3 regions of the uncultured Psychrobacillus sp. genome follow, and region 2 is predicted to be linked to each of the others. Evidence: riboswitches for the same ligand, from Rfam matches in the RefSeq annotation. Region 2 holds a riboswitch; each other region holds the start of a gene.
The links. Region 2 has a riboswitch for lysine ahead of Q0371_RS04560 (Na+/H+ antiporter NhaC family protein). Riboswitches for the same ligand answer to the same signal wherever they lie in the genome.

Region 1 (7,870 bases), on a different contig from region 2:
ATAGGAACTTTACGAGGGTCGTCCCCAGTAAATTTCTCGTAGATTTCAATGATTCCACCAAGTTTTACGTCTAATTCATGTGGATCTTTATGAGAAAGATCTAGATATACCATGTTTTCGCCGTTAATACCTAATTTTTGATTAACGCAAACGTCAAAGATTTCACGAGTAGCGATATCACGTGGTACTAGGTTACCGTAAGCAGGATACTTTTCTTCTAGGAAATACCAAGGTTTACCGTCTTTGTACGTCCAAATACGACCACCCTCACCACGAGCTGATTCTGACATCAGACGAAGCTTGTCATCTCCAGGAATTGCCGTTGGGTGAATTTGGATAAATTCTCCGTTTGCATAGTAAGCGCCTTGTTGGTAAACGATACTTGCAGCAGATCCTGTATTAATAATAGAGTTAGTTGTTTTACCAAAAATGATCCCAGGACCACCAGTAGCCATGATTACAGCGTCTCCACGGAAAGCACGGATTTCTGATGAGTTAAGGTTTTGCGCTTTAATACCGCGACAAGCACCCTCGTGGTCTTTGATAATACCTAGGAATTCCCATCCTTCGTATTTTGTTACTAGACCTTCTACTTCAAAGCGACGAACTTGTTCGTCAAGCGCATAAAGTAACTGTTGACCAGTTGTTGCACCAGCAAATGCTGTACGGTGCATTAAAGTTCCTCCGAAACGACGGAAATCTAATAGACCTTCTGGTGTACGGTTGAACATAACTCCCATACGGTCAAACAAATGAATGATTCCTGGAGCAGCGTCTGCCATTGCCTTAACAGGAGGTTGGTTTGCTAAAAAGTCTCCACCATAAACAGTATCATCTAAATGAACTGCAGGTGAATCCCCTTCACCTTTTGTATTTACAGCCCCGTTAATACCGCCTTGTGCACATACAGAGTGTGAGCGTTTAACAGGAACTAATGAGAATAGATCTACTTGTGTGCCTTCTTCGGCAGCTTTCATTGTTGCCATTAATCCGGCTAATCCACCGCCGACAACAATAAGTTTATTTTTTGCCATGCTATTTCACTCCTTAAATTTATAGTAGCTTAGGTGTAGAAGGGTCTTATACGAATGCTAAAAGTGCTTGTACACCAACTACAGATAACGCTAAGAAGATTACTAATGTTACATAAGTTGAAATTCTTTGAGATTTTGGTGATTGAGTGATTCCCCAGCTTACAAGGAATGACCAGATACCGTTAGCTAAATGGAAGGTTGCAGAAATTACACCTACAATATAAAAAGCTAACATCCATGGGTTTGATAAAATTTCATTCATCATGTTAAAGTTAACTTCCTTAGCTCCAATTGCAGCTTGGAAACGTGTTTCAAATACATGCCATGCGATAAACACAACAAGGAATATTCCAGTAAAACGTTGTAAAATAAACAACCAGTTTCTTAGAGTACCGTATCTGTTAGGATTGTACTTAACAGTAAATGCAATATAGATACCATAGAATGCATGGAACAACAAAGGAATATAAATTACAAACACTTCCAGCATTAGTCTAAAAGGTAGACTCTCCATGAAATGTGATGCCGTGTTAAAGGCTTCTTCACCTCTTGTAGCAAAATGGTTTACTACTAAATGTTGCGCCAGAAATAATCCAACTGGAATAATACCAAGTAAAGAATGTAATCGACGCATGAAAAATTCGCGATCTTTCGACAAAACAGTAACCCCCCTCAAATTTCCAATTAGCGATGATTAAACTATTGTAATAGAATAATAAATCATCACATGTTCACACCTTCTTGTTACGAATTTATGACATATCCATTGTACTCTCAACATTTTAGAGCGTCAAGGTATGTTTCCTGATTTTGTTCATCTTTCTGACACTCACCTATATAATGATTAGTTTATTTTTTCACAAAGTATTCTCTCCCAGTGAAAATATTTTATGCTAGAATAGATTATAGTTTTTATTTATCTTTGGAAAGAAGGGTTGCTGTTTGAATGAAAGAGAACATTCACATGTAACTTCCTTTGGATATGAAATAATAAGAGATCACGTGCTCACTTCTATTCTCGGAAAACATGAAAAAGAAATATTGTACTGGGCAGGTAAGGACCTTGCTCGAAAGTTTCCACTCTATTCAATGGAAGAAGCCATCTCTTTCTTCCAAGAGGCTGGCTGGGGAAGGCTTGAGTTAGATAAAACATCAAAAGATTCGGCCTATTACACGCTAGAAACATACAATCTTCCTCAAAGTGGAATTAATAGATGTCACCGATTAGAGGCTGGCTTTCTCGCAGAGCAGAAGCAAAAAATAGATGGCTATGAAACTGAATGCTATGATGAGTTTGTAAAAAAAACTGGGTTGGTCACCTTCCATATTAAATGGGACTTAAAAAGTAAACGCTAAAGATACATAAAGAGGAGGATGGAGCAATTTCCATCTTCCTCTCTTTTTTTAATAAAGCTTTGTTAAAGTTATTGGTTGATTTTGACTAACAATTCTTTTAATAGTGACTTTAAACATAAACAAAGGAACTTTCAAATGGCTATTAAGAACATAAATAGATTGTGAAATTGGGGTTGGTGACAGTTTTAAGCTTTGTTTATGCGAGTAAATTTATAAGCACTTATCCATGCATTAAAGCTGTTCCCATTAATTCATTGAAGCACCAGACGGCGATTCCTACGGGATGAGGGAGACAGATAAGCCATCACAAACACGCGCGATTGCTGTGGGTGGTGGCTTATCGCTTACCCCGAGGAAAGCGTCAGGCTGGGGCGAAAAATCAATTCTACTCTCTGATTTAAGATTTCTTAGTATCATAAATCAACCCTGCCCTTTAACATAGCCTATAATTATACTTAATTTATAGCCAAATCAAATTCATCATGGAGTGCATTCGCTGCTTGAATCATATTGCCTTGAGGCACTACAACTGAAACCTTTATTTCTGAGGTACTAACCATTTTAACTGGTATGTTTTCCTTGCTTAATCGGTCGAACATTTGTGCAGCGACACCAGGATTAGATACCATCCCTGAACCTACAATAGATACCTTAGCTAAACCCACCTCAAAATCTGCAAAGGTAAAACCTAGATTCTGTTTCGTTTTCTCTAAAACGTGAATTGCTTCCGAAAGAGATTCTTTTTTTATAGAAAAGGAAACGGTAGGCTTCATTCCTTCGACAATCGACTGGACAATAATATCTACATCAATATGGTTATTGGCAAGGGTAGTAAATATGGAAGCGAGTGAACCATTAAAAGGCACTGTATACTCAATCGTTAAACGTACAATATCTGATTCAAAAGCTACCCCTCGTACTACTAAATTATTCTCCACATCTACTTCCTCCTTTAAAATGGTTCCTTCCGTTTCTTCATAGCTTGAACGTACTCGTAATGGAATCTTATAGTTTTTTGCGAATTCCACTGCTCTTGGGTGCAGCACTCCAGCTCCTAAATGAGCTAACTCCAGCATCTCATCATATTCTAGCTGTTCTAGTTTTCTTGCATGAGATACGTAGCGTGGATCTGACGTATAAACACCATCTACATCCGTATAAATATCACAAATGTCTGCTCCGATAGCTGCAGCTATGGCGACGGCTGTAGTGTCTGACCCTCCTCTCCCTAAAGTAGTAATCTCCCCTAATTCCGACATACCTTGAAAGCCGGCCACAATTACTACTCGATTAGCCATTAAATGCTCATTTATCTTCTGGCCATCCAATTGCTTAATTTTTGAATTTCTATGTACTTCATCTGTAACGATGCCAGCTTGCCAACCCGTCAAAGATATCGTCTCTACTCCAAGTGCATTTAACTGAATAGCTAGTAAGGACATAGTCACTTGTTCTCCTGTAGCAAGCAACATATCCATTTCTCTTTTTGTTGGATTGTTAGTGATTTTACTAGCCATTTCCGCTAAGTCATCTGTTGTTTTTCCCATGGCAGATACAACTACGACGATATCATGTCCTTTCTCCTTTTCTAATTGTACCCTTTTTGCTACGTTACTAATTAACTCCATGGAGCCTACAGAGGTTCCGCCAAATTTCATCACAATTTTACTCATTTACCTATCTCCCCTTTATCTCCTTGAGCGGACAACAAAAGCGCAAGCGCCTCTCCCTGCCCCGACAGGCAAATGGAGAAAAGCGAGGAGGCAATTCCTCAGCCACCGTAGCTTTTATCCATTTGACCCCGAGGGGCAAGGCTGCTTGCGCTAGACATCAACTTATCCACAGGTTCATAATCTATAATTTCCTAAACAATAAAAAAAGCTTTCCACATATTTGCGGAAAGCTAACTCTTCTCATACACGGTCAACAATGATTGCCCATGTGAGATAGCCCTCCAGAATATATATTCTGACAGTCCTGCATCTCTTAAATACAGAACCAACATAGGAAAGGAAAAGCTTTTCTACGTTTCGGCGAACAACCCTTTCCTAATCGGTCGTAGGATCTTTCATCCTCACGATTAGTACTCTTGCAATTCGCACCTCTACCTTCACTGTTTGAATAGTGAATATTAAATTGTTTTAAAGATAACATAAGATTATTCAGAAGACAATAAATTTTTCTGAAAATGAGCCATTAGATTATCTGCTAATTTACTAGGGAGTCCAGATTCTATTAGTTCTTCTCGTGATGCAGCTTGCATTCGTTTGAGGGAGCCAAAATGCTTAAGAAGCATTTTCTTACGTTTTGGACCTATTCCTTCAATTCCATCTAACGAGGAGGCAATTGTATGCTTCCCTCTCTGTTGTCGATGGAAAGTAATTGCAAATCGATGGACCTCATCTTGAATTCTTTGAAGAAGATAGAATGCTTCACTTGTTCTTTTCATCGGGATAATCGCTAATGGGTCACCATATAACAAGGAGGATGTTTGATGTTTGGCATCTTTCGCTAGTCCTGCAATTGGAATATCTAAGCCAAGTTCATCCTCTATAATTTCTCTCGCTACTTCTATTTGTCCTTTACCTCCATCAATAATGATTAAATCCGGTAGAGGCAATCTCTCTTTTAGCACACGAGTGTAACGTCTACGAACGACCTCACGCATAGCGCCATAGTCATCATGCTTTGCTGCAGTTTTCGTTTTATACTTCCGATAGTCTTTTTTGTATGCTCTGCCATCAACGAATACAACCATGGCAGAAACCGCATCGGTACCGTGAATATGAGAATTATCAAAGGCCTCAATTCTACTTGGCATAGCAATTCCCATAAGACTACCTAGTTCTTCTACTGCCCCTACAGTTCTTTCCTCTTGTCGTTCAATTAAATGGAACTTTTCTTTCAAAGCTATCGCAGCATTTTTTTGCGCTAAATCCACTAGGTTCTTTTTGGAACCCTTTCGAGGAATAATAACCTTCATTTCCAACAACTCAGAGGCTAACTCTAAATCAGTCGTATTAGGTACAAATATTTCCTTAGGTTTAATATGCTCTGGTTTGGAGTAGAACTGACCTAAAAAGGTAAGAAATTCTTCCTCCGGGTCACGGTAAATTGGGAAAAGAGAAACATCTCTTTCTATCAACTTTCCTTGACGTACAAAAAACACTTGGACACACATCCATCCTTTATCTACTGTGTATCCGAAAATATCACGATTTGTGAAATCATTCATCGTCATTTTTTGTTTTTCCATCACTTGATCAATATGTGCTATTTGATCGCGGTACTCTTTTGCACGTTCAAACTCCAGCTGTTCTGCTGCTGCATTCATTTTTTCAGTTAGCTCTTTCTTGACCGCTGCATGGCCACCGTTTAAAAAACTAGAGATTTCATGAATAATTTCGGTGTACGTTGCCTCTTCAATTTCTTTCACACAAGGGGCAAGGCATTGTCCGATATGATAATACAAGCAAACTTGGCTAGGTAGCTTTTGACACTTTCTTAATGGATATAATCTATCCAGTAATTTTTTTGTTTCATGAGCAGAATGAGAATTTGGATATGGTCCAAAATATTTACCCTTATCCTTTTTTACTTGTCTCGTAATGATGAGCTTAGGATTCTTTTCCGCAGTAATTTTTATATATGGATACGTTTTATCGTCCTTAAGCATGACATTGTATTTTGGATCATGCTTCTTAATGAGATGGAGTTCTAAAATTAGTGCCTCTAACTCGGACGATGTAACGATATATTCGAAGTCGACTATTTCTTGTACTAATCTTTGAGTTTTTCCGTCATGTGATCCCGTAAAATAAGATCGTACACGATTTTTTAATATTTTTGCTTTACCTACATATATAATGACGCCTTGTCGATCCTTCATTAAATAACAGCCTGGTTGATCTGGCAAAATTGCACACTTTTGTTGTATAAGTTCGTTCATCTCATCACCTGTTTAAAAAAACCGGGAACCATAGAGGACCCGGTTTTTATTATTATGCGTTTTTCTCAACGAATTGAACTAGTGCTTCTTTTGGTTGGAAACCAACAGCTTTATCTACTGGTTGACCATCCTTGAATAACACTAATGTTGGAATAGACATGATTCCAAATTGACTTGCAGTTGCTTGGTTCTCGTCAACGTCTACTTTTACGATTTTAACTTTATCGCTCATTTCAGCGTCCATTTCTTCTAAAACTGGAGCAATCATTTTACAAGGTCCGCACCATGTTGCCCAAAAATCTACTAATACTAATCCTTTTTCTACTTCTTGTGAGAAGGTTTGATCTGTTCCATGTACAATTGCCATAAATAATTCCTCCTTTAGTAACTCTAAACTGATTATAGCAGACAAAAAAAGCTACATCTACAATTTAGCTTACACACTTCTATATAACCATATCCATAAAAAACTCGGCCCAATAGGAGCCGAGTATTTTCTTATGCATTTACTTTAAGCTTTTTGAATTCTTCTGTAAGCATTGGAAGAACTTCAAACAAGTCTCCAACAATTCCATAATCAGCAACCTTGAAAATATTTGCTTCTGGATCCTTGTTAATTGCTACAATAATTTTCGAGTTAGACATTCCTGCTAAATGCTGAATTGCCCCTGAAATACCAACAGCGATATAAAGATCTGGAGTTACCACTTTTCCTGTTTGACCGATCTGTAGTGAATAATCACAGTAGTCAGCGTCACAAGCTCCACGAGAAGCTCCAACTGCACCGCCTAATACGTCAGCAAGCTCTTTCAATGGTCCGAAGCCTTCCTCACTCTTCACTCCACGTCCTCCAGCAATAACAACCTTCGCTTCAGATAAGTCAACACCTTCAGAAGATTTGCGTACCACTTCTTTAATAACAGTACGAAGGTTTGTAATTTCTACTGATAACGATGAAACGTCGACAGATTTACTATCGTCTTTTGCAAGTGGAGCAATGTTATTAGGACGAACAGTTATAAAATCGATTCCGTCTTTTACTTTCACTTTTTCAAATGCTTTTCCAGAGTAAATCGGACGAATATAAACTGCATCATCCCCTTCTCCTTCAATAGCTGTTACATCAGAAACTAATCCGATTTGTAATTTACCAGCAATTTTTGGTGATAAATCTTTTCCTAAAGCAGTATGACCAAAAACAATAGCTTCTGGATTTTCTTGTTCAACTACTGCCATAAATGCTTGACCATAGCCATCAGAAGTATATTGCTTTAAATGTGGATGTTCTACCGTAATAACACGGTCTGCACCATATTTCCCTAGCTCAACAGCTAAGTCTTGGACTGCATCCCCCAATAATACTGCTACTACTTCTCCACCATCAGAAATTTGCTTTGCTGCAGCGATTGATTCATATGATACGTTACGAAGTGCACCTTCACGTGCTTCCCCTAAAACTAATACTTTTTTAGACATGATTTGTTCCTCCCATTTTATAAATGATTCGAACCCTCTTTAATTTCGAGATGTT
Region 2 (7,870 bases):
ACAAGGAAATAAGCACAGCCAAAATTGCAATACTCGTACAAATAATCCTTCATCGTACTAATTTTCGTATCGAATGTTGCCTTTTGGTTCCGATCCTCGAAAAATCCTTTTAGGCGAAGCTGACCATATCCCCAGTCTCCCATAATATAATCGTACTTTGTTAAAATCTCGCTGTAACGCTCCAAAAAAGCTTCCTCTTTAAACGCATCACGGTAATCTTCTATTACTTCATAAGTGAAGCCTTCTGCTATTATCATACATTCACCATCCATTAGCTATTACTCTTGAACAGCTAGTAATTCCTCACCTTGTTGCTGTCTTTGCTTCGCAGCTGCATTTACTTGCTCATCTGCATGATAGCTACTTCTAACAAGTGGGCCTGCCTCACAATGTGAAAAACCCTTACTCATTGCTATCTTACGCAGTTCTCCAAACTCAGCTGGAGAATAATATTTTTGAACCTTTAAATGTTTTTTCGTAGGCTGCAAATATTGACCAATTGTCATAATATCAACGTTATTTGCACGTAAATCATCCATAACCTCAATGATTTCTTCAAACGTTTCCCCTAAACCTAGCATTAACGAAGACTTTGTAGGAATGCTTGGCTGCATTTCCTTTGCACGCTTTAATAATTCTAAAGAACGGTCATATTGTGCACGTGCTCTAACTCTAGGAGTTAATCGACGTACCGTTTCAATATTATGATTCAGGATATCTGGCTTCGCATCCATAATGTTACGGATGTTTTGCTCAATGCCCCCCATATCCGATGGAAGCACTTCAATTGTAGTAAAAGGATTTTTTCTTCGAATTGCACGGATCGTTTCTGCAAAAACTTCTGATCCGCCATCTTTTAAGTCATCCCTTGCTACAGCCGTCACTACCGCATGCTTAAGATTCATAATAACAACTGAATCTGCCACACGTTCTGGCTCCGCTAAATCTAGTTCATTTGGAAGTCCAGTCTTTACTGCACAGAAGCGACATGCTCTTGTACAAACTGCGCCAAGAATCATAAATGTAGCAGTACGACGAGATCCCCAGCACTCATGAATATTAGGGCATCTTGCCTCTTCACACACAGTGTTTAAGTTGTTTTCGCGCATTAGTTTTTTTAAGCCTTTATAATCTTCATTCGTATTTAGCTTTATTTTGAGCCATTCAGGCTTGCGCTCATGCTGTTCTTTTGGTGGCTTACATGATGTCACGATTCCATCCCCCATTTCAAATAATCTGACTTCACTGTTGTCAATGTACCATATTATTTGAATTCAAACAACCTTCTAAAAAAGCTAAATAGAATGCTTGTTCCCACTTTTATTACTAAGGGTCCAAAACCCAAATAATAGAATGAGGATTCCTACTACTGTTATTAATCCTATCATGACAGAGCCTGTCAATCCTAATACTAAGTATCCGATTGCAGCTATGATTGCACTAATAATTGCGTAAGGCAGCTGTGTCATCACATGATCAATGACATTAACTCCAGCTCCCGTAGCTGACATGATCGTAGTGTCCGAAATCGGTGAACAATGGTCTCCGAAAACCGCCCCTGCCAATACTGCTGCTAATACTGGTAGCAATAGCTGCGGATCGATTGCCATGATAATACTTGCACCAATAGGAAGCAAGATACCAAACGAACCCCAGGAAGAACCTGTAGCAAAAGCCATAAATGCAGTCAACACAAACATTAAAACTGGTATAATACCTACCGGAACATTATTTTCCGTAACGATTGTAGCTAAAAATGCACCTGTTTCTAATGCCGTGATTAAGTAAGACAATGCCCATGCAAACACAAGAATCATAATAGCTGGAAGCATAGATTGAACACCTGTACGTAAAGCCTTCCACACGTAGCTCATATTAGCATCTGGGTTCACTTTGAATTGGCGCGCATACAACAGGAAGGATAAAATACTTGCTACCAATCCACCTATAAATAAGGACAAAGGAACATCTGTATTTTCAAAGATGACAAAAATATCTAAAATTCCTCCAGACAACTGATAGCCTGTCCAGAACATCAATCCTAACGTTACCACTACTAAAGAGATGATTGGAAGCAATAAATCGATCACTTTACCATACTGATTGTCTGGAAAATCTCCTTCCATATCTCCTGGGTTTGTTTTATTTGGATCAAATAATACTCCTGTTTCCTTCGCGCGTTTTTCATGCTTTTTCATTTCAAACAGATCAAAATCTGTCCATGCGGCAAAGAACACCATCGCTAAAGTAGCTATAACATAGAAATTCATTGGTGCCATTGTGATAAAAGCTTCTAACGGAGTATATTCTGTCACAGCATGTGTTGTGAAAATAACACCTAGCTGGCTGATCAAAAATGCTCCCCAGCTAGAAACTGGTGAGATTACACATATCGGTGCTGATGTAGAATCGATGAAATAGGCTAGCTTTGCACGAGAAACCTTATGCGAATCCGTAATTGGTCTTGCAATTTGCCCTACTGCTAATGCATTAAAATAATCGTCCACAAAAATAATGATTCCTAAAAAGGCTGTTAATAGTTTAGAGCCTCTTTTCGTTTTAATTCGCTTAATCGCCCAATTAGCGAAAGCCGTGCTTCCTCCTGACAGGCTGACAAAAGCGGTAACTACACCTAACAAGAGAATGAACAATAAAATATAAATGTTATATACATTTAATCCCCCATCCCAAAAAGAGATTTTAAAGGAATTCCATAACATTAACAAAGATCCAACAGGGCTAAATTCCTCTACTAGTAAGGTTGCAGAAAGAATACCTGCTCCTAACGATAACAAGACCCTTTTTGTCAATAAAACCATGATGATTGCCAATAGCGGTGGCACTAACGAAAAAATTGTATTCTCCAAAACTGTTCCTCCTTGAAAATAGAAAAGCCAACCTATAGTATTTTATAGGTTGGCTTATACATGAAATTTTAGTTATAACACTTTGTTTCACTTTTGTAGCTCCCCATCTATATGTCCCCATATACATGACAGTGTTATTCTTGTTCAAAATAACCCCAACTAAGCATCCTTGACTAGACATACTTAGTTTCGGCAAAACTTCCTTTCTATTACGATCCTTGGAGTCACCCTCCCGTAACATACTATTAAGCAATGCGGCCTCTACCTATTTATTATTCATTTTTATCTATTCTAACATTAATTTAAGAAAAATGAAGTTTTTTTAATCTTCCGGTAACGGTATAGGTACCTCCACCGATGGAGCAGCCGACCCATCCCCACCTGTATAAATGTGAGGAACCTGCCCTTGTACTAGACCCATGGCTACTGGTATATTCTGTTCCACTACACTCATTTTACTAGCAAGCGGGACGATGATTTGTACATTCACCTTAATGTGGATACTAATTTCTACATACGCATTATTAATACCGAACTCGGTAATAGTAGGCACCACATTTGACTGAACGTTTCCGATCACGTGGAATCGAATTGGTATTTTCGGACCAAGGTTACCGATCAAAGGTATATTCGTTGCTTGCCCCATCGGAACAAAAAATACGACTCCACCTTGGTCTTCCATTGTTTGCTTATCATACTCAATATCATCCAAGTAAGGAAGACTTGATAAATTCCCTTGTTCAGCCTGTTCTAAATGGGATTGTACTAAACTATTTGTATCAGATAGCACTCGGTTAATAATTTCTGTATTGAATTTGGTTGTGACCATATTTTTGCTATCCGAAGGAACCTCTTCAATAATATCGTTTACATCTAGAACATTTGCCGTACGCGAGTTAATCGCCTTACTTATTACCATAGATGCAATCTTGTTCGTTTGCACTTCAGCATATTGTAAGTAAGTGGGAGTTAGTTGCGCATTTATATAATAGAATACCCAAGCCACTGACAATAGAAAGCATGTTAAAAAGATGGCTAATTTGCGTTGAGTGCTAAAAAATATGAAACGCTTCTTCTTTTTGCGATAAAACAACGAAAAAACCTCCTCATTACTTTTATGTAACGAGGAGGTCTATTATGCCCTACATTTATGCTCTTCCTTTATTCCATACCATTTTATAACGTCCCGAATAGTTTCTGGCATAATATATTGTTTCTTCGCGGTCTTAAAAGAAGGAAAGAAAAATCCAAAAGTAAACATGTCTAGCGTCGCCAGCCGGTACGTTTGATGTAACGTTAATGGCTCACCTTTAATCAAAAGCTGCCCATGCATATCTTGTTCAACCTGTTCAAATAAAATAGCCCCTAAATACTTACCACGAAATCCGAGACCCTTCACTTCTAAATTTGGCCATTTTTCGTTTTTCGAAAGCTCCATCACCTCTAGCAGCTCAGCTCCACTTAATGTAACGATACATGGATTAATGGGGTGAGGCAGGCATTGATGTAGATCCCAAGCAGTGACAGGTCCCTCCGGTAAATCCTTTAAGAAAATTCCTGCAGGGAACATGGCACAATCTGCATTCGTGTATGCTAGCAATGCCTTTCCAAAGAAATTCGCTAACTCAGACCCATTGAACCACTCTTTTTTTAACAAGGAATTGCTTGTAAAAACAGGATAAGATAGCTTTTCTTTACCGATTCGCTCCCAATTTCCCATCGTGTGTCCTGCATTTTGAGGGACTGGCAACGCGTCTGTAGGATAGACAACAGCCTGTTTAGAAACAACTCTTTTCATGGAATGGTCATATTCAAGACTCACATAGCCCACATACATCCCAAATTTCCCTGTAGCGGCCTGCAATGTATTCCCAACCATTTTCCCTTCCTCGAACAAATGATGCGTGTGTGCTCCTAAAATTAAGTCCAGAGACGGTATCAGCTCACATAGCTCTTCATCCTTAGACTTTCCTAAATGAGACATACAAATAAGGACATCGACATGAGGAGAAATCTGCTCAGCAACTGCCTGCAATCTAGGAAGAGGATCCTGCAATCTCCACCCAAGCTTTTCATAATAAACACGATAATCCGCAGTAGCAGCTATAATCCCAATTCGAATTCCAGAGGCCGTCTGATGAATTTTATAAGGCTTCACCCACCTAGGAATATTCCCTTCCAAATCCGTAAAATTGGAAACTATGACCTCGAATTTAGCCTGTTCATATAACGAATCCAATTCTTCGTGACTCAATGTGATTCCTTCATTGTTTCCAATCGTGGCATAATCATATTGGGCATCATTTAAGAGCTTCACGTTCCCCTTCCCAAGTGTTCCCTCTGTGTATATATTCGAGCGATCCACATGATCACCGATATCTAATATTAGAGAGGAATCGCTTGCATGCTTTTTACGTCTTTCAGAGAGAAAGTGATGGATAGACGGCCAATTTTCTAAATGACTATGTAAATCATTTGTATGATAAATATGAATGGTCTCTCTCAGCTTTCTCACCTCTTTTTTATGCGGGCTATCGCTCGCCTTTATTAAAATAGCCCATCTATAATAGATCTTATTCCTAGCAATAGCAGTACTATTCTAAGTGCTGTCACAAGCGTTTCCGAGTTTAGCTTTTTATTGAGCTTAGCACCTATCTTAGCGCCAATATAGGCAGCAGGGATGACAGGTATCGTATATAGCCATGGTACGTTTCCTAAAGAAATATGGGTTGCAGAATTGACGATCGACGATAGAAATACCATGAACATAGAAGTTCCCACTGCCACATGAGGTGGAAACAGAAACAACAGAATCATGGCCGGCACAATCATCGAGCCTCCACCAATTCCAAACAACCCGGAAGCAAAACCTATAAAAAAGGTTAAAGCTAGTGCAAACCAGACTGGATATCCATATACATATGTATTTTCCCCATCCTCAAAGGTACGCTTCTTGCCATGCTTGACAAACCATTGAACGGGCTTCAAATATTTACGAACTAGTAAAAGAACGGATAAAATGACAAGCAATATACCAAAGTATAGGTTAAACGAAGGGAGATCTAATCCTTTGTTTACCCAAGCACCTAAAATGGTTCCCGGGATACTTCCTATAAAAAATATAAATCCACTTTTAAAATCCACCGTCTTAGACTTCATATAAGAAAGCGTAGAAGACAGACCAATAAAAATCATCATAACAACAGATAAACCTACAACACTCTGAGGCGTAATATTTGGAATCAAATCCAGCGTCGTACCAAGGAATAGCACGGCTGGTACTAAAATAACCCCGCCTCCTAATCCCACTAGTGCACCGATCGTCCCTGAAAAAAGCCCGCTCAGTACTAATAAAAACCATTCCATTTAAAAATCCCCTTCGAAAAGATTTAATTGCTTAGGCGCAAGTCCATCAAATTCTATATTAAGCATTTGCTGAAAGGCTTTAGCATTTTTAGCAGCATGACCACCAGAGTTATTATTGAATACAACAAGCACCTCGGAAGCCTGCTTAGATAAAACCTCACAAACTGACTGAATATAAGCAAGCTCCTGCTCATTATAATCATATAAATAGCGGACTTCTCTCCACTTTTCGTTGTTCCCTGGATTCTTCCACCCATAAAAGTTTCTCCCATGTAGACGGACCAACACTTTATCAGAAGTAGCAACCGGCACTACAGGTATACTGCCTTCACCATTTTGTGGCTCATCGCAGACACTATGATGAAAATGATTATCCTTTAAAAATTGAAGAGTCGAATCCTTATACTCCGGAAGATACCAGGACTGGTGGCGAAACTCAATGACCACCTCAAAATCCTTTAGCTCCTCTCGAATTCTTCTCATATATTGCACATTATCCTTCTCACACTCAAACCAAGGTGGAAACTGAACAAGCACCATCGCAAGCTTCCCCGCATCCTTAAGCGGCCCAAGCATCTGACGATAGCTTTCAAACATTTCCTCTGGAGACTTAAAAGGATTCTCCCCTCTCAAATGCCCTGTCATCCCTTGATAGGCTTTCACGATAAACTGAAAATTATCAGGCGTCTCCCGAATCCACTTTTCTATATTTCGCTGCGGCTGAATCGCATAAAACGATGCATCCAACTCGACAATCGGAAAATGTGCACTATAATCCTGCAACTTCTCCCTAGGCGAAGAAACATAAAGATCTGGATGATCCCCCCAACCAGTTAACCCAATTTTTATCATTAAACCACCTCTTCGTTATTACTAATTATCATATCATTTCCCCCATCAAACAGACAAAAAAATGAGTTGAGAGGAAGTGTTGCGGATAATTTCAAAAGTGTTGCGCTTTTCTCAGTAAGTGGTGCGGGTAATCACTAAAGTGTTGCACTAAATTTGAAAGTGTTGCGGGTATGGGTCTAACTGTTGCACTAAATTTAAGTGTTGCGTAAACGGCCTCAAGTGTTGCGTAAAAAAACATTGTGCGACCTAACTACGGACTTTAGCTTATTTATTTTTACCCCGTTAGCTCTATTTTGACACTTTCGCTTGTTCGCGGTAGTTAAAGCTCCATCGCAAAAGCCTTTCTTACAATCTCATAAAAATTAGCCTCTACTCTTCGACAGATGTATAAGTCCTCATGCCAAATCTCTACAATTGCCCACTCTTCATTTGTTAAAAATCCCATTGCATCTCCTGAGAATTTATCTCCAAATAATAATATGTTTTTGATTTCAGGATTTTCTTTTGCATCATAAATCTCATCGGCCTCTATTAACCCAGAATAGAACATAAAATAGCCATCTGAAACTGCTCCAAATCCCATTTCCATTAAAAAATCCTTATATTCCTGTGGAGCATCTTTTAAAAAGCCTACATATTTTTCATTGGAAATTCCTTTAAAACTATACTCTTTTGCTGCTTCCTTAAATTCCATGTATCTTCCCATTAAATTCTCCTAAAAAGAACTTTCTTACTACAGTTTATATAAACCTCGACATCTTTACCAATCACGAATAAAACACTTT
Region 3 (7,870 bases), on a different contig from region 2:
ATAACTCTTCCATATGCCCATATAATCGTATATAAGGATAAAAATAAGTATGGAATATAAACTGATTCGTTTTAGACATGATTGTTTCTATATGTTTTTGAGAAAGATCGTCAAAGGAAAACCCTATCATTTGAAGAAAGGTTTTATTCATATCAATTAGCATACCTTCTTGACTAATAGTGACATAGCCACAAGGTGCCAAATCCAAACGTTCCTCCATAAAATGTCATTCCCTTCCCTACACCTGGTATAGATACCCTTTAATGAGCTCCGCTGTTTCACACGGGTGACTTAGGTGAGGATAATGCCCCTTTACATCCATTATCTTAAATTCACTATTCTCTATATGATGGTGTAAATATTCTCCCACCTGAATAGGAACAATACTGTCTTCTGAGCATTGAATGATTAGCACCGGAATAGATGATTTCTCTAAATCTTTACGATGGTCAGAAAAGAAGGTCACCTCTGCAAATTGCTTTGTTATCTTCGGATTTGTTGAACTAAAACTTTTTTCTACTTCCTTTGCTACCGCGGGGTGTTTTTCAGTGGCAGCCACTATTGGAGCCATATAGCTTGCCCACCCTATAAAATTCATCTCCATCATATCTAGCATCTCGTGGATATCTCTTTCATCGAATCCACCGTAATACTCGTGATCATTAAGATATCTCGGAGATGGTCCAATCATAACCAACTTCTGAAAAACATCCGGCTTTTGAATCGCTGCTAACATACCAATCATGGAGCTTACCGAATGACCTACAAATATAACGTCTCTCAATTCCAATGCCTCTACTATGTCTAAGACGTCTCGGACATAGCCTTTAAGCGAGGCGTATTTCTCTGCATTATAAACACTTAAATCCGATTCACCGGAACCAACATAATCAAATAATACAATTTTATAGTCATCCAAAAATGAAGGAATAATATGCCTCCACATCGTTTGGTCACATCCAAATCCATGCGCAAACATGATTACTTTTTCCTTATTTCCAATTACTTTTACATTATTTCGTTTTAATACTTCACTCATAGGAACACCTCTAGTTTATTTCGTACCTTATATAAAAGGCTTCCTTTTCTTTTGAAAGGGAAGCCTTACATAGATTTGATAATTTATCCAATGTATATATTACCAATATACTATTTTATTGAATTTTATTCTAGATAAAAAGATGAAATGCTACTAACATCCTAGAGTCTACTTCCGCGTTCTTTTTAGGAATTCTCTCGTCCGTTCCTGTAAAGGATGATTAAAAATTTGATCGGGGGGACCTTCCTCTGCAATGACCCCCTTGTCCATGAAGACTATACGATCAGAGACTTCCTTGGCAAATTCCATTTCATGCGTAACGATCAACATAGTAAGACCAGTATGCGCAAGCTCCTTCATAACTTTTAATACCTCGCCGACCATTTCTGGATCAAGTGCCGATGTAGGCTCATCAAACAACATTACATCAGGCTCCATAGACAAAGCTCGTGCGATAGCCACTCTTTGCTTTTGTCCACCAGATAATTGCTTTGGCTTAGCATTGACGTAGCCATCCATGCCCACCACCTTTAAATATCTCGTCGCAATTTTTTCGGCTTCTTCCTTTGAACGCTTTAATACCTTTACCTGTCCGACTGAACAGTTGCTTAATACATTATGATTATTAAACAAATTAAACTGCTGAAATACCATGCCAAGCTTTGTCCTATAGGAATTGATATCATGCTTATTGTCTAAAATATTATTTCCTTTATAAATAATTTGTCCTCCACTAGGCTTTTCCAATAAATTAACACATCGCAGAAGTGTTGATTTACCCGATCCTGAAGAGCCTATGATACATACAACCTCGCCTTTTTTTACAGAGAAATTTATATCTTTTAAAACTTCATGTGCTCCAAAGGATTTACTTAAATGTTGAATATCAATTACGTGTTCCATATTTGCTCCTCCTTTGTTTACTTGTTTTCATAAGGACCTTTTGGCAGTACAGCCATTTGCATAGGCTGACCAATGACTGTGTAGTTTTCGGGTCCATCTAGTTTCTTTTCAAAATGTCGTAAGATTAATGTAACAGCAAACGTCATGATGAAGTATAAAATACAAGCTACAAAGAATGACTCAAAATATCTGAAGTTGTTTCCAGCTACAGACTTCGTTTGGAAATATAATTCCGTTACCCCTATCACATTTAAAACAGAGGTATCTTTAATATTAATGATGAATTGGTTGCCGGTTGCTGGAAGTATGTTACGGATAACCTGGGGTAACACAACATATAGCATAGTTTGAATGTGATTCATCCCTATCGCTTGTGATGCCTCAAATTGTCCCTTATCAATTGAAATAACTCCCCCACGAACAATTTCAGCCATATATGCTCCCGTATTAATAGATACAATAAAAATTGCTGCTAGTAAACGATCCATATCTAACCCAAAGGCCAGTGATGATCCATAAAAGATGACCATGGCTTGGACGATCATTGGTGTCCCTCGGAAGAATTCTATATAGATGGATAGGATAAGATTAACCAGCTTTAAAAAATATCTACTTACCCTCTTTTCAGGTAGTGGGATGGTCCTAATAACGCCTGCTAATAATCCAATGATTGCTCCTACAATAGTTCCTATAATAGAAATCAACAGGGTTACTCCTGCTCCACGCAAAAACATTGGCCAGTTATTGGTAATAATGGAGATAATCCATTCTAAACTCATTGTCTTCCTCCTTACACATTCTGTTGCCTCGAACATCCACTAACCAATGAAGTAAGTACTTTAAAAAAACGAAACGGCTGCTTTTATTAGCAGCCGTTAGTATACTTATTCTGCAGCTGGTTGATTGGAAATAGCATTATCCATAATTTCTTGACGCTCTTCTTCTGAAATTCCTGCTAATATTTCATTTATTTTATCTGTTAAATCGCTACCTTTTTTCAATCCTACTGCAACAGCTGTTTCTTCTTCATCTGCAACAAATCCTTCTTCGAATTCAACCATGCTGAAGTTATCATTTGCAGAGGAAGCACTAATTCCTTCTGGACGTTCAGATACATAACCGTCGATCATGCCGGATTCCAGTGCTACACGCATTGCTGGAAAGTTATCTGATGCAGGCTGTTTTTTTACACCTTTAATTTGGTCTATCACTCCGTAGTGGGAAGTATTTAATTGGCCTGTAACTTTTGCTCCATTAAAGTCTTGAATGGAAGTGGCATCCTCAAATTTTCCGCCCTTTTTTACAACCATAACAAAGTTGGAAGTATAATAGTTTTCAGAGAAATCGATTGTTTTTTTACGCTCTGCTGTTGGTGACATTCCAGCAATAATTGCATCAATCTTACCCGAAGTTAAAGCTGGAACTAGACCGTCCCATTCGGTTTTAACGATTACCAGTTCTTTACCTAAGCCTTCTGCAATTTTTTTAGCAATTTCTACATCGTATCCACCAGCATACTCTGCGTTACCGTCCAATTTCACTCCACCGTTTTTGTCATCCATTTGAGTCCAGTTAAAGGGTGCATATCCTGCCTCTAGTCCTACTGTAAATGTATCTTGGGCAGATGCTGATCCAACGCTTCCTTCCTCTTTCGTTCCACAAGCAGCAAGCAATAAAAAAATGGATAGTAAAAATGTGAATGTAAATAGTCTCTTTTTCATCTCTAGTAATCTCCTTTTTTAAAGTTATTATATGTATGCAACCATACAAAAAGGACAACCGTACAAAAAAAGACTTGAGGTAGACTCAGGTCATAATGTATGGTTGCCCTAAATCCTCTACTTTTCCCCATGAGATAGCACACCATTATAAACCGGGACGTTTATAACGGACAGTCCTGCAATTCTTCACTGCAGACCCAGCATGTAATAATGAGTTTATTACAAGCTTCGGCGACATTTCCTTCTCCTTAGTATCTAAGCTTCTCAAGCTCCTCTAAGGACTGTTAAATATCGCGCCTCTACCTCACTTATAAAAGCGAGGTTATATTCAATTAGTTGTTCATAGTCTACAATAGAGATTTTCATCTGTCAACAAACATTCTATTGATTAATCAAAATATTACTATTTTTTAAACTTCATCATTCTAAATAGAAACGAACAGTCTTATTTAAAAAATGAACCTATAATACGGGGAATAAATAAGAAAAAATCTGCTAAAGTAAATGTATTTTCCACTTTGTCAAAGACATCCATTTTCGACTTTTCGTTCGGTTTGTAGGTCGTTACTGTATCGCCTTGAATTGGCTCAATCCCATCATAGAAGCTTATACGTATAGAGTGGCAGTTCACATAATCAGACGAATCCATCACCTGAAAATGTATATGAGGCTCAGAGGAGTTTCCAGAATTTCCACAAAGGCCAATTGTTTGTCCCTGCTTCACCGCGTCTCCTTCTTTTACTACTATAGAATATTGTTTGAAATGCGCAAGCAAGCTATATTCTCTATTTTCATGCTCCAAAATGACATAGTTTCCGGCTGGTTCTTTTTCATTCATTTCTCCGGGAATATTATCTACAATATCATTCATAACCTTTACTACCTTACCGTCTGCTGGCGCAACTACCTCTTTATCAAAAGCATAGTAACTTTCATTAAGTAATCTATTACCCTTATACGTCTGACCATTCTTCATCTTCACTAAATCATATGCATAGCGCTGAGATTCATAAACGTAATGATAGTTAAGAAATTCATTCGTCCCACCCCAGAAAACAAACCATTCTTCTTTAATAGGCATCATATATTTATTTTTGGTGTAACGTTGATCGCTTTTGGGGAAGGTTACATAAGGTTTTAATACTATGCCCTGGATGTAGTTAGCCGTATCAAAGGTTACACTAACTATTCTCTCCTTATTGTTATCTAACCATAAATACTGAGTTGAATAACCAATCTCGGTCTTTTTAATCATTTGGTAGCTTTCAACCTCCTGATTAAAGGAAATGGCTAAATCAATAAATTGGTCCAGTGATACTAGCTCTTTAAATTCTTTGACGCATTGGTTATAAATTTCTTCATGGTTTCCATATAGGAATACTTCTCCAAAATTTTCGGGCGATATAAATTTCTCTACATTCATAGATCTGTTTACCTCCAATTTATAACATTGTAAGTATTTATCATCTAATACGGAAAAAGATAACTAAGGTTTCACTTAATATCAAAAAGAAAAGGAAACGAGAGTGTAGACCGTTTCCTTTTGCAGACTTTATTTATTTCTTTTTTGTATTGTTGATATCGAAGGAAAAGTTTCACATGGAACATAAACAGAAATGAAAATAGCCTACATCTACACTTTGAAGGGCAGACATAGGCCGTAAACTAAAAGAGTGGAAATGACAACACTTACGTCGTCATTCCCACCCTAAATCAATTATTTTTGTATAAACATTTGAGTCCAATAGTTTCCGTCTTTCACGTAACCTACCCCAATATGAGTATAGTTTTTGTTTAAGATATTGGCTCTATGTCCTTCACTATTCATCCAAGCGTTAACTACTGCTTTCGCAGTCGTTTGACCTTGTGCGATATTTTCTCCTGCTGATTTATAGCTAATTCCAAAATTCTTCATCATTGTAAATGGAGTTCCATAAACAGGACTTGTATGGCTAAAATATTTTTGATCGTGCATATCTTGTGATTTATATTGTGCCACTCTTCCTAGCTCCCAGTCATAGCTTAAAGGAGACAGGCCAGCATTTGCTCTTTCCACATTTACAAGTTTAATTACATCTTGTTCAATGTTATAAGAATCTTTTGTCGGAACATTAATTTTTTGTCCTGGATAAATAAGATTTGGATTTTCTAACTGAGGATTTTTCTCAATTAATTCTGAAACTCCGGTTTGTGTTTTTACTGCTATTTTCCAAAGAGAATCTCCTGATACAACTGTATAGGTATTAGCTGCAAATGCAGTTAGTGGTAATAATAAAGAAATTGCGACTGCTACTGCAGCAACTTTTAATTTAGTTTTAAACAAGGTAATCTTCCTTTCTTTTTTTACTCTATTAATATAGTAAAATAAAAAAGTCCTATAAATCATCCCTTAATAATTGGATGTAATTTTACAGTTAGATTACAAAGGAGAACAAATAGAAGAGAAAGCTTGATAGTACGGGAAAAATAACTGGTTCAAAGGTAACACTTTTGAAATATTCAAGGAGGAAAATTCCTCTAAATACAAATTCTTTTTATAATTTTTCTGTTTTTTTAAAGGTTGAGTTAAGTCTACTGTCCTATACAACAATGAGTGTTTAAGATATATTAAAAATAGGTGATTACATGAATATTAAAAATTATTTAAACAACGAACGTTTCCTCTCTGGAACAACTATGAAAGACCCTACTGCCCGGGAAGAGAACAATATGGCCTTACACATCTGTGAAAATCCCTTACACATACTAGAAAATCGCAAGAAATTAGCAGACCAGCTCAATTGCAGTTTAGAAGATTTTGTTTGTGCCAATCAAACCCATAGTGCAAATTTCTATAAAGTGACCGCGATTGATAAAGGGCATGGAGCAACGCTTTTGGAAACCGCTATTAAAGACACAGACGCTCTTTACACATTTGAACCAAACCTATTATTATGCAGTTTTACAGCAGATTGCGTACCAGTCATTTTTTATAATGAAACTAATGGACTTATTGGAGTCATTCACTCTGGTTGGCAAGGAACCATCAAGGAAATTACAAGTCAGCTATTTGAGCATCTGAAAACACACGAACAATGTAACCCAGCTGATTTTCACGTACAAATAGGCACTGCACTAAGCCAAGAAAAGTTTGAAGTGGATGAGGATGTCTACACAAAATTTAAGAACCTAGGGTATGCAGATGACTTTATGTATTACAGAGAAGAAACAGGCAAATATCATATCGATAACCAATTGACCGTTCAAAAGCAGTGTGAACTGGCTGGTATACCGCTTGAACAGATTTCGATAGATCGCACATGTACTTTTTTAAGTCCAGATGGCTTCTCTTACCGAGAGGATAGAAATACTGGGAGACATTTAAGTTTTATAATGAGGAAGAAGTAACTTTCTAAAATAGGTTGTAATCTCTTTAATCAATTACTCAAGCTTCATTTAAACAGCCCGATTCTGTGAAGAACCGGGCTGTTTTTTTAAGTAAAGTATTCAAATTTTGCATTAGGAAAGAACTTTTCCATATAACTATATAGATGCTCTTTGATGTCTTCCTCTTCTTCTTTTTGATAAATGTATTTTCCTATACCATACTTCCCCCATTTTATTCTTCGGGATTCTTCGTCCAGTTCAAGCTTAGTCATTGGGTAGTTTTTTTCGATCACCTTTTTAGCAGGCTTCGTAAAACGATGCTGGATGAATTCAAAGGTAATATCATCTCGTGCATCCTTTGGAAGCTCTGCATCTAATCGTTCAAACATATGATAATACCCTTCTTTCCAGCCTTCATGAAGATATATAGGAGCGACAATAAACCCAAGTGGATATCCTGCTCTTGCAACCTTCCCTGCAGCCTCAATCCTCTTGTCTAATGGAGAAGTACCAGGCTCAAAATTTTTAATCACATAATCCGCATTTACACTAAAGCGAAATCTGGTCTTTCCATTATGCTTCGCATCTAATAAATGATCTACAAAGTGAAATTTCGTCACGAATCGCAGTCTACCGAATTCCGATTTACCAAAATGTTCAATCGCTCTTTTTAAGGTATGAGTTAAATGGTCTATTCCTACAATGTCAGAGGTACAGGATGCTTCGAATCTTGTGATCTCCGGTGCACGTTCTTCCATATACTTATCAGCGGCTCCGAGAATTTCCTCTACATTCACATATGTACGGATATAAGGTTTGGTTCCCATGGTTGTTTGTAAAT

Region 1: it holds a riboswitch for lysine, as region 2 does, so the genes downstream of both, Q0371_RS16545 (aspartate kinase) here and Q0371_RS04560 (Na+/H+ antiporter NhaC family protein) in region 2, are expected to answer to the same signal.
Region 3: it holds a riboswitch for lysine, as region 2 does, so the genes downstream of both, Q0371_RS04415 (transporter substrate-binding domain-containing protein) here and Q0371_RS04560 (Na+/H+ antiporter NhaC family protein) in region 2, are expected to answer to the same signal.

The regions. Positions count from the first base shown of each region.
Region 1 covers NZ_CALIED010000079.1:1,637-9,506, forward strand. The annotation lists gene sdhA (succinate dehydrogenase flavoprotein subunit) at 1-1,034, opposite strand, end outside; gene Q0371_RS16535 (succinate dehydrogenase cytochrome b558 subunit) at 1,081-1,692, opposite strand; gene Q0371_RS16540 (YslB family protein) at 1,977-2,390, shown strand; gene Q0371_RS16545 (aspartate kinase) at 2,846-4,063, opposite strand; lysine riboswitch at 4,330-4,505, opposite strand; gene uvrC (excinuclease ABC subunit UvrC) at 4,549-6,339, opposite strand; gene trxA (thioredoxin) at 6,392-6,706, opposite strand; gene Q0371_RS16560 (electron transfer flavoprotein subunit alpha/FixB family protein) at 6,838-7,815, opposite strand.
Region 2 covers NZ_CALIED010000020.1:13,195-21,064, forward strand. The annotation lists gene Q0371_RS04550 (YutD family protein) at 1-257, opposite strand, end outside; gene lipA (lipoyl synthase) at 279-1,226, opposite strand; gene Q0371_RS04560 (Na+/H+ antiporter NhaC family protein) at 1,296-2,867, opposite strand; lysine riboswitch at 2,956-3,139, opposite strand; gene yunB (sporulation protein YunB) at 3,190-3,960, opposite strand; gene Q0371_RS04570 (bifunctional UDP-sugar hydrolase/5'-nucleotidase) at 4,003-5,382, opposite strand; gene Q0371_RS04575 (sulfite exporter TauE/SafE family protein) at 5,415-6,233, opposite strand; gene Q0371_RS04580 (DUF72 domain-containing protein) at 6,234-7,085, opposite strand; gene Q0371_RS04585 (SMI1/KNR4 family protein) at 7,405-7,791, opposite strand.
Region 3 covers NZ_CALIED010000019.1:66,863-74,732, reverse strand. The annotation lists gene Q0371_RS04435 (sensor domain-containing diguanylate cyclase) at 1-220, opposite strand, end outside; gene Q0371_RS04430 (alpha/beta hydrolase) at 239-1,039, opposite strand; gene Q0371_RS04425 (amino acid ABC transporter ATP-binding protein) at 1,208-1,942, opposite strand; gene Q0371_RS04420 (amino acid ABC transporter permease) at 1,960-2,721, opposite strand; gene Q0371_RS04415 (transporter substrate-binding domain-containing protein) at 2,827-3,663, opposite strand; lysine riboswitch at 3,791-3,973, opposite strand; gene Q0371_RS04410 (M23 family metallopeptidase) at 4,109-5,086, opposite strand; gene safA (SafA/ExsA family spore coat assembly protein) at 5,381-5,986, opposite strand; gene pgeF (peptidoglycan editing factor PgeF) at 6,289-7,050, shown strand; gene splB (spore photoproduct lyase) at 7,137-7,870, opposite strand, start outside.